Regions from separate parts of the Paenibacillus sp. VTT E-133280 genome, predicted to be linked through region 2. Evidence: riboswitches for the same ligand, from Rfam matches in the RefSeq annotation. Region 2 holds a riboswitch; the other holds the start of a gene.
What was found. A riboswitch is a leader RNA that binds a small molecule or an ion and turns the genes downstream of it on or off. The one in region 2 is predicted to bind cyclic di-AMP.
Positions count from the first base shown of each region.

Region 1: another riboswitch for cyclic di-AMP. It lies ahead of CA600_RS18880 (3D domain-containing protein); the one in region 2 lies ahead of CA600_RS17215 (TrkH family potassium uptake protein).

Region 1 is NZ_NFUX01000044.1:44,930-50,769, forward strand. Features, by position in the region: gene yabG (sporulation peptidase YabG) at 1-865, opposite strand, end outside; gene rsmA (16S rRNA (adenine(1518)-N(6)/adenine(1519)-N(6))-dimethyltransferase RsmA) at 937-1,821, opposite strand; gene rnmV (ribonuclease M5) at 1,818-2,369, opposite strand; gene CA600_RS18880 (3D domain-containing protein) at 2,545-3,708, opposite strand; cyclic di-AMP (ydaO/yuaA leader) riboswitch at 3,990-4,219, opposite strand; gene CA600_RS18885 (TatD family hydrolase) at 4,417-5,187, opposite strand; gene CA600_RS18890 (HD domain-containing protein) at 5,230-5,840, opposite strand, start outside.
Region 2 is NZ_NFUX01000039.1:4,580-10,419, reverse strand. Features, by position in the region: gene CA600_RS17220 (potassium channel family protein) at 1-53, opposite strand, end outside; gene CA600_RS17215 (TrkH family potassium uptake protein) at 67-1,362, opposite strand; cyclic di-AMP (ydaO/yuaA leader) riboswitch at 1,496-1,677, opposite strand; gene CA600_RS17210 (CPBP family intramembrane glutamic endopeptidase) at 1,992-3,677, shown strand; gene uvrC (excinuclease ABC subunit UvrC) at 3,784-5,736, opposite strand.

The DNA of each region.
Region 1 (5,840 bases), on a different contig from region 2:
TCTGCAGACGCGGCATCCCAATACGGAAGCTGCCACGGGTCTCAATACCGCCGATTCCCTGATTACCACTAATGGTGTTGTTCAAAACCTCACTCAGATTCACCGTATCCCTAATGGGCGTGAACGACGATTTTGCCGCTACATAAACTGGGTCTAAGGCATGGATCAATATCCGTCCAGGAGAACTGGCGAAATTGGCCCCTGCCCCCAGCAGTGCTTCAAAATGTGACTGACAAGCACCTGCAACAATCGTCAACGCATCAAAATTTCGCTCATAGTCCCTAGCCACCCTAATAGCAGCTACGAAGTTTTGCGAATTTTTATAGCTGCTCAGACTGTGAAGATCGTAAGTATGCTGTTGCTTCAGCACCCCGTCATGACCGGTAATCACCACAATGTCTGGACGCACGCGGGGCAGCAGCCGGTATAAAGTGTCCGCCATTGCGGACTCATGAACATGATGACCTTCAGCGGGGATCCGCAATTGTTCGTATAAGCTAAGGCTCTTATTCAAATACGCTGGATCGCCATCCAGATGCAGTACTTTCCCCGGTACTTCAAAATAAGCAGCTTCCTTAGGCGATGGAGCCCATGCGCCTTCTGATAGAGCGCTGCCGCTCCGCTGACTTTGCTCCTGTCGGTCTTTCCGCAGCTGTGTCAGTGATTCATTCGCTTTAATCTGTGCCTGCTGTCCTCGTTCCGTAATCCGGGTAGGAGGCACTTGAACCAAGTCATTCAGAGGAGAATCCGCCAACAGACGGAAATCTGTGCCTTTGATGACCGCTCTGTCCTGCACAATATGATCTACACGAAAAGTCAAATCTCCGCCATAAGATTTACGAACGACCAAGTCTCCTAAATTCATTACAACCACCACCTCTACCCCATCGTATGGGCAAAGGCCTCAGTTGGTTCATAACTAGCTATGTTTTTAGCTTATTCAATTCCAGCAGCCAACAGAACACCGCTCAATCGGGCGTATTCTTCTAGACTTAACGTTTCTCCACGACGGGTTGGTTCAATCCCAGCTTCTGCGAGTAAAGCCTCCAGACGCTCACGTCCCTCTCCAGGGAAGTAACGAGCCTTGAGATTGTTAGCAATCGTCTTACGGCGCTGTGTGAAAGAAGCTTGGACGACCTCAAAGAAGTGCTTCTCACTCTCAACTTCTACCGGTGGACGCTCTCTTACCTTTAGACGGATTACAGCGGACTCCACATTAGGTTGAGGAATGAACACCGTACGCGGCACAATGCAGACGAGCTCAGGCTCGCTGTAGTACTGCACGGCAATGCTAAGGCTCCCATATTCCTTTCCTCCCGGAGAAGCAGCCATACGCTCCGCAACCTCTTTCTGAATCATTACAACGATGTTATCAAGTGGAAGCTTCTCTTCGAGCAGCTTCATCAGAATCGGAGTAGTCACATAATACGGCAGATTGGCAACTACGCTTACCTTGTTCACGGATGCAAAATCTTCTTTGAACAACTCCTGCAGATTTACATTCAGAACATCATCATTACGAACCTTAACATGCGGATAAGGGGAAAGTACGTCTCTTAAAATAGGAATCAATCTACGGTCGATCTCCACAGCGGTTACCGCTCCAGATGTTAGCGCCAAACGTTCTGTCAGCGCCCCAATGCCGGGACCGATCTCCAATGCCCCAGAGCCGCTATCTAGCCCGGCAGCGTCTACAATCTTGTCCAATATATTTTGATCAATCAAAAAATTCTGTCCTAAGCTCTTCTTGAACTTGAATCCATAACGTTGAATAATTTCTTTCGTCCGTTTTGGAGTTGAAATTTCCTCTCTACCACTCATGAAGTAATGCCCCCCTGATCAATTTGGGCGAGAGCTCCGGCAAATTCCTCCCGCGTAATTCCAAACATCGCCAGCCGCTTGTACAGCTGCTTGCCATTACAATATCCGATTCCAAGCAAATTACCAAGTGCCATACGTCTTTCAGCTGCCCGAGGGTGTACAAGCATTCCAGCGGCCATTAGATCATCAAGTCCGATTAAAGCAGGTGCTCCTTCAAAAGAGGTATGTACATTCCGCAGCGCATGACGAATCGCCTCTGGAGAAGCGTTCTCCACACCGATATCTCCTTTGCGGGTTGCGTCCTTCTCCGGAATGAAGGCATGCTTGCAGCCCGGCACCTTTGCAGACACAATCTTGCGGATTCGTTCACCGGCGTGATCCGGGTCCGTAAGAATAATCACCCCTCTACGCTCCATAGCAAGCGCGATCTTCGCAATTACGGTCCGGTCTACAGCCGAGCCCCCTGTTTCGATCGTATCTGCTTCTACAGCGCGTTTAACAGCGACGGTATCACTCTTACCTTCGACGACAATTAGTTCCTTAATCATATCTCTGACTCCTTCCAAAAAAAGCAAAAAAGAAGAGGTTTCGCTCCTCTTCTTTTGGTTAAAGAATGTATAAGTGATGAGCGGTTGCTCTGCGATCAACGAAATGATCATCTGGCGTTCCTTAACGGTTATCATCACTATAGCTTATCAAAGAATAATTTGCAAAAGCTTCAGCCTAGTTTAACTCCGGCTTCACAGGTCCAATCACATAAACGGTTCGTGATTTACGACCGAAATTACGAACATGGCTCAGTGAATCGTAGTAGACATCTACTTTATTGCCCTTAATGGCACCGCCAGTATCTTCTGCTCGGCGGAATCCAAGTCCCTCGATATATACCCACCAGCCAATAGGAATTACATTCGGATCTACAGCAATTGTGCGACCTTCCGTTACGCGTGTTCCGGAAGCCGTTTTGGTACCTATACCTGCCTCTTCTGACGAATAAGCTGTCATGGAGACATTCTTAATCATCTTCTTGTACTCAAAGTCTACGCCAGCCTTGCTTGTGACGTTATTAGTCTTGGCGCTAACTTTAGCCGTTTTTGAAGTGGTGTTTGATTTGGAAGTTGTTGTAGTCTTAGCTACAGCCGGCTTAGGAAGTGCTTTGGTACCAACGGCAATAATCTTATCTTTCGTTACCGTTTGTACTTCCTTACCAATCATGCGCATAGAGGCCAGTTCTCCGTCTTGGTAGATCTTTTCAATATGCTGAATCATGACGCCTGGTTTGCCTGCCTGTGCCACTCTAACTGTTCCCACAGTAAGGGAGGGGTCTGCTGTCTTGATGACTCTGAAGGGTAAGTCAGTTGTTCGCTGTACGGTCTGTTTGTTGATGCGAACAATCTTAACCTCCATGTTTGCAGAAATGGTGGTGTCTAACGAAGGGAAAATCTTATCATGACCTTCTAGGGTAATGCCCATTTTCTCAATTGCTTTACCAATTGTATCCTCGGTCGTATATAACGTTTTTGTTGCTCCATCCGCAGTAAGACTAATTTTCTGCGCACGATTGATAACGACACGGTCACCGTCTTTTATTTCATCACTCAGACCTAAAGATAGTTCATCATGCGGCTGTAGCGAAATTTGCTCTTTCTCCAACACATCACCAAGAAGCGCTTCCCGCGTTTCAAGCGTCTGTGTTTGCCCGTCTATTACTAAAAATAATTGTTTGTTACTTTGACCGTGTACGTACAGCAGAATAAGTAACGCGATAGCGACTGAAATCACGCCTGCAAGTAAAAGCACGCGAGTATTTACTTGCTCCCACCGTAATGCGAAAGACCTGCTGGATGACTGCGAATCATGGGATACTTCTGGTTGGAATACGCCCATTCTCTCCATCCTCCTTACATAGCCCCGTCGTCAATTGTATATCATGAGGACTGAATTCCTTTGACGAAACTATTTGAGATTGTCACAGGACACGCACGTAATAACTTAGCGTCTCCTGCTCATGGATCGCCTGCTCGGCACAGCTACTCCCACCCCTGTTATATAACAGTATGTGGGTAACATTCTATTTATTCAAAAATAAAAAAGCCTAAAAAGAGTTCAACTGAGGACTCTTTCGTGGCTTCTCCAATATCAGAATAGAGAATGCTTGTGCACGAGGTTGCCTCTCTTACTTGCGCTTACGGGGTTAGCTGTCGGGTTCGGACGAAAGAGAGACGCCCTATTTCAGGTCACCCGCTCATGGCGGTTGCCCTTAAATTCACCCCAAAGACCACGTGAAGAAATCAAATACTGTCCTACGGCACGTCTAAACCGTATTTTAAATACAGGCATGCGGCAGGTCAATATTGGTTCCCCCGTTCTCCATACGGAGACTCAGCGAGACGATCCATGAATATATGGCTGTCACTGTAACACAGCTCACATCACTGAAAAGATGATATCCTGTTTTGATGCATGTTGTAAAGGACGATTCAACCACGTTTAAGCAAAAATATGGTTAAAATATTGTAATATTCAGCTGTTTTTATATTAAAAAAGTTTAATATATCGGCCATTCTCTATTTTTCGCCTGTTTTTCTCCCGTTTTCACTCAATCCCAAATCGTTCCAGTGCGTTCGCATACGTTATTTTAGCCAATTCTTCCCATGTTAACCCTTTAATTTCAGCTGCTGCCTCTGCTACCAGCTTCACATGAGCGCTCTCATTTCGCTTTCCGCGGAAGGGGTGCGGAGTCAAATATGGAGCATCGGTTTCGATCAATAATCGGTCTAGAGGGGTCTGCGCAAGTACTTCTTTTGGCACTCTTGCATTTTTGAACGTAATAGGTCCTCCAAAGGATAAATGAAAACCAAGATTCAAGCACATCTTAGCCGTTTCCCAGCTTCCAGAGAACGAGTGCATCACGCCTCCAACCTCATTTGCTTTTTCCTCCCGTAAAATCCGTACAACATCCTCATGGGCATCACGATCATGAATACAAATCGGCATATTCAGTTCGCGGGCTAGTCCAATTTGCTTGCGAAAAACTTCATGCTGCACATCCTTGGGAGAAGTATCCCAGTAATAATCCAGTCCGATTTCACCGATCGCCACCACTTTCTTATGACTGCATAGAGAAGCGATCCAATCGAGATCTCCATCTTTCATATCAATCGCATCCTGAGGATGCCAACCCACTGCCGCATAAATATAATCGTAAGATTCCGCCAGCTTCATCGTTGAGGGAATCGTCTCCCGATTAAATCCGATATTAATCATCTTGCTAACTCCTGCTTCTACAGCACGAGCGATAACTTCTTCGCGATCCTCGTCGAATTGAGGCGCATCCAGATGCGTATGTGTGTCAAACAGATACATTTTAACCTTCACTCCTTGTCAAAAATGCTATATTTTTTTGTATTATTTTGCAAAAATCTCTGCGATAGAAGAAGGCAATCGTGTAAGCACTTTTCTCAACTTATCCTGAGGAAAATAAAGATGATATCTGCCACGGTGAATGCCGCTAATAGAACGTACAATATCGGATACCTCTGAAATTTCCCGCAGATGATCATGCCGATCAAGCAGCAGAATTTGTTTATTGTCAAAAGCTTCTCCCGGACGGAACACATCATAGGGCAGATCTGTCGGAAAATCAATCTCCAAATCATATTCTGGGTGAAGACCCGCTGCCGCAAAACTGCTGCGAATTTCAGTAATCATATCTGTATCGAGATTCTCCATCTCAACGTATTTATACAGTTTACGATGAATAAAACGGGTGCACAAGTCGCTTAGTAGCTCATCTTTTTCAAGCGTCCACTGCATAAAAGCCGTCTGTACCAGTGCTTCATCCAGCATTAAATATTGCTTTACTGTCACCTCACCACGGAACAAATCCTCCAGCGGATTAATCATGAAACTAAAATTGTACCCCTCTTGGAAAAGCTCCTTGGCTCTACGGAAAATTTGTCGCAAGATAATCTCTGAGCTACGTGTCACCGGATGAAAATACACTTGCCAGTACATTT
Region 2 (5,840 bases):
AGACTTGAACCGAAGCGGCCTAAGCCGATTACTACAAATTGCTGTGCTTTCATTTCGGATTAACTCCTATCCAATAATTATTTTACCTTCTGGGTGCTTATACAATGGTTTACCCTGTTTTGGTCCTAGCGCATACACTAATGTTAATGGACCCAGGCGACCCGCAAACATCGTCAGACAAATCAGAATCTTGCCGATAACAGACAGTTCAGGTGTAAGCCCCATACTTAGTCCCACCGTAGCAAAGGCTGAGGTCGTCTCAAATAATATTGCTAAGAAATTACTATCCTCTGTTGTGGACAGTAACATTGATACAGAAAGGACCAATAGTAAAGCCAGTAAAGTTAACGTCAACGCTTTATAGATACGCTCCTGCGCCAATCGGTAACGGAACAGCACAACATCTTCACGCCCGCGCAGCATCGCGATTACTGCACCAATCATAATGGTAAAGGTCGTAGTCTTGACCCCGCCACCCGTTGAGCCCGGTGATGCACCAATAAACATAAGGATAACCATAAAGAACTGTGAGGCTTGCCGCAGTCCGGCAATATCCACCGTGTTGGCGCCAGCGGTTCGGGGCGATACAGACTGAAAGAATGCCGATAATATTTTGCCGCCAAAATTCAGATTACCCAGAGTGCGCTGATTTGTAAATTCGAATATAAAAATAACCAAAGCGCCGATAAGAATAAGCCCTGCAGTGGTGGAGAGTACAACTTTGCTATGCAAAGATAATTTACGTTTGACACGAAACTCCACCAGATCCGACATGACAATAAAACCAATCCCGCCAGAGACAATCAGAAACATCACCACGATGTTCACAAGCGGGTCATATACATAATCGGTTAAACTCCGGAAATCCCCGAAAATATCAAATCCAGCATTATTAAACATAGACACCGCATGAAATATTCCAAAATAAATGGCCTTTCCCAGTGGCATATCAAACGCCCAGCGTAAGGACAGAAGCACCGCTGCACAGCCTTCGATGACCAAAGAATAAATAAGTACTCTACGGATCAGTCGAACAATCCCCTCCATAGAGCCTTGGTTCATGGCTTCCTGAAGGATCAATCTGTCCCGCAAGGAAATTTTGCGTTTCATCATCATGGCAAATAAGGTCGCCATTGTCATAAACCCTAAGCCACCAACCTGGATAAGCACCATAATTACGGTTTTCCCAAAAATGGTGAATGTCGTCCCGGTGTCCAGCACCACAAGTCCTGTCACACAGGTGGCCGATGTTGCAGTAAACAACGCATCAATAAAACTCACAGCATTCCCACTGGTACTCGAAATGGGAAGCATAAGCAGCAAGGCTCCAATCAGAATGATCGATGCAAAACCAAGCACCATAATCTGAGGCGGAGAAAGCTTCAGAAACTTTGATTCAGAAACCCTGCGAAACTGTGAAGCCACTACGTCACCCTCTTATCTAAATTTAAAGAATTCCAACAAAAAAAGCACTGGAAAACCAATGCTACCCTTGGTTCCTGCAGTAAATTAGCCTACGAGGTTAGCTGACGGATTCGGACTGTGCAGGCTGCCCTATTCGTTCCTAGAACGAAATTCACCCCTGATGAATAAAGACACCGCCTATGGTGTATACTCATCTTTTCATTACTTCCTGTGGTTCCCCCGTTTTCACCTGAAATTCGGCTATATACAATTGCATACAAATTATATATGTTATTTCGATAAATCACAAAGACACTATTAATGGTGATTCATATGAAAAATGCGGTTTGGAGAGGATGTACCAGTAGGAGTACCTTTTCTCATCACTTTTCCGTGTTTTCCCTGCAATTGCATCGATTTTCATGAAAAATGAAGAAATGATCACTTTAAATTCATGGTATATATTCAGATACCTATTCTATAATATCTCTATTACCCATAAAAAGAATGTACGATGATTTTTGTAACTATCATGGCACTAATACTATAATGGAACATAACATTGTCAATTTACAAGGAGGCGTTACATGAATCCCGTCGGCCAGCCCTTACAGCAACGTGCCCTCTCCAAGAGGCTCATCATCTCGGGCATTATCGGTCTTATTCTATTTATTATGTTTCAGATTGCTCCCTCAGTGCTAAATAGCCCCGTGGGGGAAGATACTACTGTCATCAGCAAGGCGGAAGCCCGCGACAAAGCGATATCATTTGCAGAACAAAAGCTAAACTACACCAAAGCACCAAATGATCAGTGGAATGTACTCTATGATACGGATTCTTCCTTTTATGGTTATATGTCCCGCGAGAAGCTTTTGGAGGACTATACAAAGAAGAAGCTGGATCAACGATATCCTTTTGACATTTTCCGTGTAACACTTAGTCCTTCAGCGGAACAAGAGCCGCTAATCACCGTTGACCTCAATATGTATACTGGCGTGATTGTCGCCTTCAAACAAGGAGTAGAAGGATCATCTGCAGGGTCACCAAGCAATGTATCCACTAGTGCAAAAGAAGAGGACAAGGGAACTGACTTGTCTCTAGCCCAAAAAGAAAATCTTGCCCGACCTTGGCTTCAGGAATGGGGGGTGAATCCCGCCAAATTGCAAATTGAATCAAATACGGGAAACTATGGGCTTGTGTATACAGATCGTTCCGTTCAGGTTGGCGAATCCTTACTACACTATTATTTCGATTTCACTGGCGAACAGGTATCCAGCTTTAAAGCAGGATTCGCCGCTCCAGCCTGGCATACCTCCTATGTAAAGGATCAGACCTCTCTCGCAGAAAAGCTTACTTTATTCGGCTACGGTCTGCCTACTTTAGCTTTAGGAATTCTGGCACTCATCTACAGCATACTTAGAAGAGAACATACTTCCTTTAAGCGCGGAATATTCCTAAGCTCAGCTTATTTTGTAATCATGATGATCAGCACCTATAATATGCTTCCTGAATCCTCCGGCGAAGGACTCGAGGCTCAGATAACTTCCGTCATTATGTTCATCATTTATGCCTTATATAGCCTCCTAATGTCCTCCTTGCTATATTTTTCTTTAGTTGGAGGGGACGGCCTATGGAAAAAAGAAGAGGGGATGAACCCATGGCCTCGCGCTAAAGAGCCTGGCTATGGAAAATATGTGCTGGATAGTATCCGGGCTGGATACGTCTGGGCATTCGTGCTGCTAGGGGTGCAGACCCTTATGTTCATCGTATTATCATTTACCTTGCAGAACTGGTCCACTACTGACGCCACTCAATCTCCTTACAACATGAGATATGCTTGGCTGCTGCCCATCGTTGCATGGCTCGCAGGTTTATCCGAGGAAGCTATTTATCGTTTTTTTGGAATCCCTATGTTGAAAAAAGTATTCCGTAGCACGTTCATTGCTAGCCTGATCACCACGCTGGTTTGGGCGTTTGGCCATACGTTGTATCCGATCTATCCCATCAGTTCCCGTCCCATTGAGCTGACCGTGATCGGTTTGCTCTTTAGCTATATTTTCCTTCGTTACGGCTTTATTGCCGTCATGTTCAGTCACGTCGTGTTTGACAGCATTCTGATGGGCGCTACGCTGATCTTTATGAAGGAAAGCGTGAATGTAGGGGCTGGTATCTTCGCGATTATCATGCCGTTCATAGTGGCCTACATCGTCTATCGGTTTAACCCGCCGCAAAAATCAGAACCTAAGCCGGTTGAACCTACATCTGTAGGTTAAAGAAGTAACGGTGAGACACCCGATCATGAAAAAAGATGTCATAGCAGAAAATCTGCTATGACATCTTTTTATATTTACGTATACATCTTTCCTGCGTTTCTGATGCCTATGATGATGGCTCTTCATCCTTGAGTGCCTCAAGAATTTGACTAGCCAGCTTTTCGCCAATAGAAAGTGATTTGAAATCCTCTATGGAGGCTTCTTTAATTTTCTTTAGCGATCCGAAATGCTTAAGCAGCGCCTTGCGCCGCTTCTCGCCTATACCTGGTATGGAATCCAGTTTAGAAGTAACCATGGACTTCCCACGTTGTTCACGGTGGAAGGTGATGGCGAATCTATGGACCTCATCCTGAATCCGTTGCAACAGATAAAATTCCTGACTATCACGAGCCAAAGCGACGGGTTCCGGCGGATCTCCAACCAAAAGCTGAGCCGTCTTATGCTTATCATCCTTAACGAGACCACAGACCGGAATGAATAACCCCAGCTCGTTCTCCAGAATATCAATCGCTGAAGATATCTGCCCTTTACCACCATCGACTACAATAAGATCCGGTATCGGCAGGTTCTCTTTCAGCACCCGTTCGTACCGACGCCTGATGACCTCGCGCATCGTTCCATAATCATCCGCACCCACTACCGTACGAACCTTATATTTACGATACTCTTTTCGTGCGGGCTTGCCATCAATGAAGACAACCATCGCAGAGACCGGATTAGTCCCTTGAATATTCGAGTTATCGAACGCCTCGATCCGGCTTAAGCGTTCGAGCCCCAAGCTCTCGCCTAAGCTCATTGCAGCACCAGAGGTACGTACTTCATCTCGTTCAATAAGCCGGAACTTCTCGTCGATTGCGACTGTTGCATTTTGGCAGGCCATACCGACCATCTGCTTCTTGAGGCCACGCTGCGGCACTAGTACTTTGGTGCCGAGCCACTCCTGGAGAATAGAGGCGCCACCTGCAGCATCAACAACACCTGCTGCTGATGCTTCAGCAGCGGCCATTTCACGGGCCTCAACTTCTTCAGGCGATTCAGGGGTATCTTCCCCCTTTTGCAGATCTTCTTCGGCTGGAGCGGCAATGACAATCGCCGGTTTAGCTTCTTTATCAACCACTGCTTCCTCATCAAGCACATCCGGCAGAAGAATCTCCTGCGGCAGAGCAGGATTATCACTGTAATACTGCGTCACATAAGACATAAAGTCACTATAGGCTTCCCCATAGAATGGAAAGACAGAGGAGTGGCGCTGAATCATCTTCCCTTGTCTCATGTACAGAATCTGTACACACATCCATCCCTTGTCTACCGCATAACCAAATACGTCCCGATCCTTAGTATCTGTGGTGTTAATCTTCTGTTTCTCCATCAATGCATCAATATGGATAATTTGATCCCGCAGTTCCTTTGCCCGTTCAAAATATAATTCCTCAGCAGCTTCCTGCATCTTCTGCTGTAGATCCTTCTTAACCGCATCATGACCTCCGCTCAGAAAAGCAGCGATATCTTGCGTAATCTGCTCATACTCGGATTTCTGCACTTCCTTCTCGCACGGCGCCAAGCATTGGCCCATGTGATAGTAAAGACAGACTTCCTTTGGCATTACGCCACATTTACGGAGCGGATACATACGATCGAGGAGCTTTTTCGTTTGCTGTGCAGCATAACCGTTAGGATAAGGGCCGAAATATTTTGCTTTATCTTTAATCACCCGGCGTGTGACTTCAAGCCGAGGGTGAGTTTCATTCGTTATTTTAATATAAGGAAATGTCTTATCGTCCTTCAGAAGCACGTTATAACGCGGCATATGCTTCTTAATCAGATTGCACTCGAGAATGAGCGCTTCCATGTTGCTGGACGTAACAATATATTCGAAATCAGCAATGTTAGCGACAAGCCGCTGCGTTTTACCATTATGACTGCCTGTAAAATAAGAACGAACCCGGTTCTTAAGTACCTTCGCCTTCCCCACATAAATAATGGTGCCTTCTTCATTCTTCATCAGATAGCACCCGGGCAGATCGGGTAATAGAGCCAGTTTATTGCGGATGTTGTCCAAAATGATCCCCTCCAGCTAAATTGGACCCATGATTAGTTGGCATTCAGCACACAAAACGCCTCCGGAATGAACCGAAGGCGCTGAGCGGCAGGGCCGAGGCCCGA